Regions from separate parts of the Mesorhizobium sp. CA15 genome, predicted to be linked through region 2. Evidence: riboswitches for the same ligand, from Rfam matches in the RefSeq annotation. Region 2 holds a riboswitch; the other holds the start of a gene.

Region 1 (4,086 bases), on a different contig from region 2:
CACGAGAACGTCGATCGGTGCCACGTCGGCGGCAAGCAGCATCGAGCGGTAGAAGAGGATGGGGATGACGGCGAAATTGTAGGCGTCGAGTTCCGCCTTTAAAAGGTTCGGCTTCTCGACGACACCAACTCCCGGCTGATAATATCCCGCCTTCGGCACGCTGACCGGTTCGGCCACGGCCGCATCCGACCCGGCGAGCCTTGCCAGCCTTTGCACCAGCGCGCGCATATTGGCCGGGCCGCCTTCGCGGAAATAGCCGAGCAGGGCGTTGAGCTCGGCGCGCGGCAGGGTCGAGCCTTCGACCAGCCGCAGGTCCTCGTCATGGCTTTCGCCGGGCAGCAATGCCAGCTTGATGCCGCGTTCGCGCGCCACTGCGGCGAGCTGGTCACAGCCATAGCGCCACCAGTCATAGCCGCCGAGGATGCGGACGAGGATGACCCTGGCGTGGCGGGCGACGCTGTCGATCCACAGGTCCACCGACATCGGGTGGCGAAGGTCACGCAGCGCCGCAAGCCGCATTGAGGGCAGCCGCGCCGCATCCGCCTTCCAGGCGGTGGCCAGGCCGGCGAGGTCGCTGTCGGTGAAGGACAGCGCCACCACATCCGCAGGCGTCTGCCTGAGGTCGATCGGCTCGGCGAGATCGTCGAGCGATGCGGATGTGGTGGCGAGGATGTGCATCGCGGTCCGGATTGCCTCAGCCGGCGAGGATACGCTCGATCGCCGGGCGGTTCAGCCCCTTGAGGCCGATGACAACGAGCCGCGAGCGGCGGTCGTCCTCAGCCGTCCAGGCGCGGTCGTAATAGTGGTTGACGCGCGGGCCGACGGCCTGCAGCAGGAGCCGCATCGGCTTGCCGCCGACCTCGACGAAGCCTTTGACGCGCAGCACGTTTTCCTGCTCGGCGGCAAGGGCGACGCGCTTGGCCAGCTCGTCGGGATTGGCGATCGACGGGATGTCGATGACGAAGGAATCGAAATCGTCGTGCTCGTGGTCGAGCTCGTCGTCGTGATGGGTCTTGCGGTTCTCGATGTCGTCCTCGACGGCGAGACCGAGGCCGAGCAGCACCGAGGGATCGACCTTGCCCTGCGACGTCGGCACGACTTTCACGGCGCGCGCCACATGCTCGCCGATGACGGCGTTGGCGCGCTCAGAGCCCGCCGCATCCATCAAATCGCTCTTCGACAGGATGATCAGGTCGGCGCAGGCGATCTGGTCCTCGAACACCTCCTCGACCGGATCGTCATGGTCGAGCGAATCGTCCGCGGCACGCTGCGCCTTCAGCGCGTCCATGTCGGAAGCGACGCGGCCGTCGGCCAGCGCCGGGCCGTCGACCACGGCGATGACGCCGTCGACGGTGACGCGGCTCTTCACGGTCGGCCACTGGAAGGCTTGCACCAAGGGCTTCGGCAGAGCGAGACCGGAGGTCTCGATCAGGATGTGGTCGACCTTCGGCGTGCGGGACAGGATCTGGTCGAGCGCCGGCACGAAATCGTCGGCGACGGTGCAGCAGATGCAGCCATTGGCGAGCTCGACGATGTTTTCCTCCGGGCAGGTGTCGACGCCGCAGCCCTTCAGGATCTCGCCATCGATGCCGACATCGCCGAACTCGTTGACGATGATCGCCAGCCGCTTGCCCTTGGCGTTTTCGAGCAGGTTGCGGATCAGCGTCGTCTTGCCGGCGCCGAGAAAGCCGGTGACGACGGTGCAGGGCACGCGGGAAACGGATGCGTTCATGGTCGGTCCTTCAGCATGTCGAGGGGAGGGATGCGGGCAACCAGGCCGCGCTTGAGAGAATCGGGCCGGCCGCGCCAGGGGATGAGGCCATCGGTCGAGGTGGCGAAGAGCTTTGCGCCGGCGACGAGATCGGCGCCGCTGGTCGTGTTCAGATCGCCGAAGACGTAGCTCCAGCAGCCGTCGCGCAGCAGCGCGGCGCTTAGCCGGCGCTTGCAGTTGCCGAGGCATTCGACGGTACGGATGTCGATCTTTTCGCCGCAAGCAGCCCGACGCGTGTCTTCGGCAAGCAGCGCGCCGGCGCGCGGATGCGCATCCGACCCGGTCTCGTCGCGGCAGGATGAGCAGACGATGACGGTGACGCCAGCCAAAGCATCGGGCTCGGACGGAATGTCCGCACTGTTTGCCGGGAAACTGCCGTTGCGATCCAAAACCATGCTCCTTGCCCGGAAAACCCGCCGGGCATTCGGATACTTAAAGTCTCAGACGGCAGGTCTCCTGGCTCGCGGGTCGTCACCCTGAATGCCGCCTTCCCGGGAACATCCCAGTGGTTTTCGGCAGAGGCTCGTCGCTTACAGTTGCGGGGACAGCCGCGGATTTGGGTGTTGGCCCGCACCGCATTCCCTCTTGGCTCCTCCCTTTGCCGGGAGAAGACCGTCTGGGTCAGGATTTAGAGGGTTCAGGGGGCTGGAGTCAACGACTGGCTTAGTACCAGCCTTTTGGCGGCTTTATGGGTTTGAGGTATGGACCCACAAGTTTGCGAGGCGGTGAGGCCACGGGCGCCATACTTAACGAACAGCCGTGCTGGCAAACCGGTTCCCACATCAAGACGAAGCGATTGGCGTCGAACTTCGGCTCATGAACTATTATATAGCGCTGCCCTACCGGCAATAAGCCACAGGCGCCTGCGATCTGCTTGTCGATCGTTCCAAACTCCAACCACCGCAGAAGAAGCGCCGTCACTTCTTTTGGCTGCATACCGGGTGCAATGTGGCCGCCACAGAAAATGACTGGACGCGTGACCTCTACCCATTCCTCTCGGTAAGCACCTGTCGCATATGATGGCGACGCTAAGGTCAGGTAGGCCAAGACCAGACATATCGAGCGCCTGAAAACCATCGCAACCGATCCTAACCACAGTTGGGATGTTCTATTTTTGTTCACTCTCCCTGTCAACGCGCAGCTACGACACCGCGATGTCGGCCAGCGCCGGCCCGAGGTCGCCGGCCGGCGTCACTTCGATCGCCTCCAGGCCGAGCCAGCCCTGCATCTGCTTCAACTCGTCGAAGAGCTGGGCGGCCGTTTCGGGCGGGGCGCCGGCCTCGGCGTAGGCGGCGTGGACGCGCAAGATGCTGGCCGGGCGGTCAGCTTTCAGATCGACGCGGGCGACGATCCGGTCGCCGAGCAGGAAGGGCAGCACGTAGTAGCCATATTGGCGTTTCTCGGCCGGCGTGTAGATCTCGATGCGGTAGCGGAAATCGAAGAGTTTCTCCGTCCTGGTGCGTTCGAAGACGACGGGATCGAAAGGGGCGAGCAGGGCGCGCGCTTCTATCCGGCGCGGGAAACGGGCGTCCTTGTGGAGATAGGCGGTCTTGTCCCAACCTTCGACCTTCACCGGCAGCAATTCGCCGGCTTCGACCAGTTCCTCGATGCGATCCTTCGTGTCGCCCGGCGCGAGACGAAAATAGTCGCGCAGGTCGCCATAGGTGGCGATGCCATGGGCGCGGGCGGAAATGCGCAGCAACTCGCGATGCGCGTCCTCGACCGAGGGAATGGGAAGGTCGAGCACCGCCTGCGGCAAAACGCGCTCGGGCAGGTCGTAATAGCGTTCGAAGCCGCGGCGGTAGGCCGTGGTGATGCGCCCGGCCCAGAACAGCCATTCGAAAGCGTGCTTGGCCTCGCTCCAGCCCCACCAGCCGCCATTGCCCTTGTGGCCTTCGATGTCGGACGCGGCGATCGGACCGCGATCGGCGACCTCTCTATATATCTCGTCGATCATTTCCTTGCGTTCACGACCCCATTTCGCCAGGCCGAGATACATCTCGTCGCCCTGCTCGGCGCGCTGCATGCGCCAGCGCATCAAAGGATAGGTCTCGACGGGCAGGAACGATGCCTCATGCGCCCAGTATTCGAAAACGGCGCGCTTGCGGGTGACCGCGGCATTGTCGAGCAGCGTAAGCGGGTAGGGGCCGAGGCGCGAATAGAGCGGCATGTAATGCGCGCGCACCACCGCGCTCACGGAATCGATCTGCAGAAGGCCGGTTCGCGAAAGTACCCGCGCAAGGTGGCGGCGATCCGGAACACCACTGGGCCTAGGGTCGTTGAACCCTTGCGCGCCGAGCGCGACGCGCCTCGCC
Region 2 (4,086 bases):
TAATGAAACTTAGGTTCGCTTTCGCGACATTCGTAGAAATTTCGTTCGCGTGTTCGGCTGCTTGGGCCGCGAACTCAAATATCGAGTATCTGGCAGGACTGCCCGACACCAAGTTAAATTTGGCCGCTACAATCGCCGGCAACCTCGTCGGTGTGATGAAAAAATGCCCGGCGCTGAGGCTAAATGAAGATGGAAAAGCTATGATAGCTGTTCCTGTCCTCTTGTACGATGGGATAGACAAACACCTGACGCCCAAGTCCTCTAAGTTCAAGAAGGCTATACGTACCTATGAAAGAGCATTTGCTATAGCGGCTCAGAGAGGGAGCAATTGCCAGGCTGAGAAGGCCAGATACCCACACCTCTACCGGTAGAACGTGATGAGCAGAATCTTTGGTGTTGCCGTTCTTTCCGCCTGCCTGATCTGCCCTCCCGTGACATGTGTGGCCTCCCAAGGGTCTAATTTACGTCCAGAAGAACAGAATGCTGAATGCACGCCCCTCCAGGAAGCGAATGAGCGGATCATTAAGCTTCCGCTTATTCAGATGACATCCCGGTTCCATAGATTTGGTGACCATGCCCAGTTTGTTCATCGGGAACTGATCTACACCGCCGACATGGAGTATTCACGAGACAAACCCTACGGACGGTGGATCGCAAAGAGGATCCCCCCGAAGCAAGCCGTGCCGAAAAACGAAGATGGGTCACTGATTAACAGTAATTGTCATCGCCTCTACAACGCCACGATAGGCAGAGTCCAGACAATTGTTTTTCAATTTGACAAGACGCTCAAAAGCGACGGGCAGTGGTATCGCTGTAACATTTGGGTTGAATCACCGAATTATAGACCGCTAAAGGCAATTTGTGAGGGGCCCTTTGAGTGGACGAGACGCTGGTTCTATCAGTCCGATATAAAATTACCCGATGTTAAACCGGACTTTTAGCCTCCGGATCGGCGCCGCCTCACCGTCGCGTCGACCGTTTCCCTGACCGTCTGCTGGCTGCGTATCGTGCCGTTCGCGCGCGGGGGCTAATAGTCCCCGACTGTTCGGCCGGCGACCACGCCGCTCGCGCGCAGCACCCAGCGGCGGCCGTCGCTGCGGAACTCGGTGAGCGACAGCGGCTCGATGTCGATCTTCCAGACCGAGGAAAGCGGCGCGCCGAGCACATGCGCCATGGCGGCGCGGATCGGCATGGCATGCGTCACCGCGACGGTGTGACCGCTTTCGCCGGCCAGCCGCTCCATCAGCGCAGCACCCCGCCGGGCGACGTCGGCGAGCGATTCACCGCCATGGGGCGCCGCGTCTGTACCGGCGAACCAGGCCGCCATACCTTCGGGATCCTCGGCCTGCACCTCTTCGAAACCTTTGCCGGCCCAGCGCGCGAAATCCTGCTCGGCAAGCAGCGGCTCGACCGTCGCGTCAAGGCCGAGCGCCTCCGCCGTCCGCCGCGCGGCCAGCGCCGGGCTTGTCCAGATACGGTCGGCGCGACGCAGCGAAGCGGCCAGCGCGCCGGCGCGATCGAGGGCGCGCGGCTCCGGCGGCTCATCGTTCGGAAAGCGGCCCTTGCGCATCCCGGGCGTCGCTCCGCTTGCGATCATCGTCAGGCGGACAAGCATGAAAAACTCCGTGGCACAGCGAAAAACAGGCCTCACGAAGCCGTGCCGCCATTACATGTCGTTGACAGGCGAACGAAGTACTGACAAGTGTCTTAATGCTATACGGGATTGGAAGCCGGTGCGAGTCCGGCACGGTCGCGCCACTGTGATCGGCACCAGCCGAAAGTCAGGCCTTATTCCGCAGCACTCGATCAACGGGACGCAGTATCCCAAGGGAGGTCAATATGTCCGACACCACCTTCGCCCCCAGCTACGGCCCGGTTGCGATTCCGGTCCGCGAGCTTCTGCCCTGGGCCATCCTCGGCGGGCTGCTTTTGATGCTGGCGATCTATTTCGTCGGCGCGGAAGAAGGCGCCACCTCGCTGATTCGCGGCACCTATGTGCACGAATTCGTGCATGACGGCCGCCACCTGCTCGGCTTCCCCTGCCACTAAAGCGGTTCAGCATCGCTGAACCCGCTTTCGATTCTGATCCAACGCAATTCCGGACGGAAAACCGCTGCGCACTTTTCCTGGAATTGCTTGGTTGGCTTAACGCAATTCCGGACGGAAAACCGCTACGCACTTTTCCTGGAATTGCTTGGAGGGATTGGTGACATGGTTGGAAAACTTTTGCTGCGCGGCATGCTTGTCGGGCTGGTCGCCGGGATTCTGGCGTTCGCCTTCGCCCGCGTCTATGGCGAGCCGCAGGTCGACAAGGCGATCGCCTTCGAGGAACAGCAGGCCCCGGCCGCCGGCGAGGCGCCGGAGCCCGAGATGGTCAGCCGCGCCACGCAAGCCGGCATCGGCCTGGCAACCGGCGTGCTGGTCTATGGCGCCGCGCTTGGCGGGCTGTTCTCGCTGGTCTTCGCCTATGCCCATGGCCGTCTGGGCTCGCTCGGTCCGCGCGGCACCTCGGCGCTGATCGCGGCACTCGGCTTCCTGGCCGTGATCGTGGTCCCCGGCCTCAAATACCCGGCCAGCCCGCCCGCAGTCGGCAATGCCGAAACGATCGGCTACCGCACCGAGCTGTTCTTCATCATGATTGTCGTCTCGATCGCGGCGATGGTGGCGGCGGTCGGCCTGGCGCAGCGGCTGTGGAACCGGCTCGGCGCCTGGAACGCCTCGATCGTCGCGGGCCTCGCCTTCCTCGTCGTCTTCGCGCTGGTGAAGGCGGCGCTGCCCGACATCAACGAAGTGCCGGAGAACTTCTCGGCGACCGTGCTGTGGCAATTCCGCGTCGCCTCGCTCGGCATCCAGCTGGTGCTGTGGACCGTCGTCGGGCTCGGCTTCGGCGCGGTTGCCGAACGCGTGGTCGCGGTGCGCGACCAGCGCAGCCCGGCACGCCGCTACGCCTGAAATCCGATGCGTTGGCCGCCACGGTTCTGCGCCCTGGCGGCCAAAGCGGCTCAACGGTCGGTACGACCGCAGAGCCACTTTGGTCTTTCCTTTTCTCGCAATTCCGGACGGAAAACCGCCGCACACTTTTCCTGGAATTGCTCGGTTGCGGCGCTGCTCGCATTTCTGGCCGCCACATCCGCGCAGGCGCATGGCGGATCCTCGGCCCAGCCTCCTCCCGGCATCCAGATCCCCAGCCTGACCCACGGCCAGATGGCCGTCATCGCGCGCTATCGCGGCGAGATCCTCGACCTCGCCCAGCGCCAGACCGCGACCGACCCGACCTTCCGGCGGCTCTACAATCACGGCAATCTGCAATTCACTTATTGCCTCTGGGGCCTGATGCCGGGCAGCCTCGGCGACGAGGAAAGCCCGTTCAACGAATGCAGCCACGCCTATCTCGCCACCGCCAAGGCGCTGCTCGCCCATATGGCGATGATGCCCGCGGCCGGGCGCGAGGCGAAGACGCTGATCTCGGACATCGATGCCGAGATGGTGCGTAGCGGCGCGTCGTGGATCCTGTGCCAGTACAGCGGCGAGGCCTTCAGCACCGGCGCGGTCGTCGAGCCACGCTGGCGCGACATCTTCTTCCACTTGCCGAGCCTTGCGGTGATCCTCGCTATGGTGGCGGCGCTCGGCGCCGCCGCATGGTCGATTTTCCGTTCACCCGCTCCGCGAGCCGGCGCTGCTTAGAACGGTTCAGCGTTTCACGGAATCACCGAACCGCTCCCGGTCTTGCGTGTGATCGTTTTCAGGAAAGCCTGAACGCGCAACCATGTCAGCTCGGCTGCGGACGCATCGTAATCCGGCAGCGCTTGATCGGTGTAGAAATGGCCGATCCCCGGATAGGTGAAAATTTCTGCCCTGACGTGGCAGCGCTTCGCCGACGCCGACCAGTCGGCAACTTGTTCCGGCTGAGCAAATGCATCTGGGTCGGCGACGTGGACCGCGACCGGGATGTGTCGGCGAACATTGCTGGGAATATCAGCAAGGCCATGCAGCAGCACAATGCCGGCGGCAGCGACTCGTTCTGACCAAACGGCACTGATCACGCCAGCTCCCATGGAATGGCCAGCGAGCACCGCGTCTGGAGAA

The links. Region 2 has a riboswitch for cobalamin ahead of LB515_RS19910 (CbtB domain-containing protein). Riboswitches for the same ligand answer to the same signal wherever they lie in the genome.
Region 1: it holds a riboswitch for cobalamin, as region 2 does, so the genes downstream of both, LB515_RS18795 (DUF1636 family protein) here and LB515_RS19910 (CbtB domain-containing protein) in region 2, are expected to answer to the same signal.

The regions. Positions count from the first base shown of each region.
Region 1 covers NZ_JAIUHQ010000011.1:164,996-169,081, forward strand. Annotated here, with positions in the region: gene LB515_RS18785 (cobaltochelatase subunit CobN) at 1-678, opposite strand, end outside; gene cobW (cobalamin biosynthesis protein CobW) at 695-1,732, opposite strand; gene LB515_RS18795 (DUF1636 family protein) at 1,729-2,160, opposite strand; cobalamin riboswitch at 2,200-2,403, opposite strand; gene LB515_RS18800 (winged helix-turn-helix domain-containing protein) at 2,913-4,086, opposite strand, start outside.
Region 2 covers NZ_JAIUHQ010000013.1:35,490-39,575, forward strand. Annotated here, with positions in the region: gene LB515_RS19900 (hypothetical protein) at 3-371, shown strand; gene LB515_RS19905 (histidine phosphatase family protein) at 1,028-1,615, opposite strand; adenosylcobalamin (AdoCbl) riboswitch at 1,699-1,848, shown strand; gene LB515_RS19910 (CbtB domain-containing protein) at 1,840-2,049, shown strand; gene LB515_RS19915 (CbtA family protein) at 2,212-2,952, shown strand; gene LB515_RS19920 (hypothetical protein) at 3,205-3,684, shown strand; gene LB515_RS19925 (dienelactone hydrolase family protein) at 3,699-4,086, opposite strand, start outside.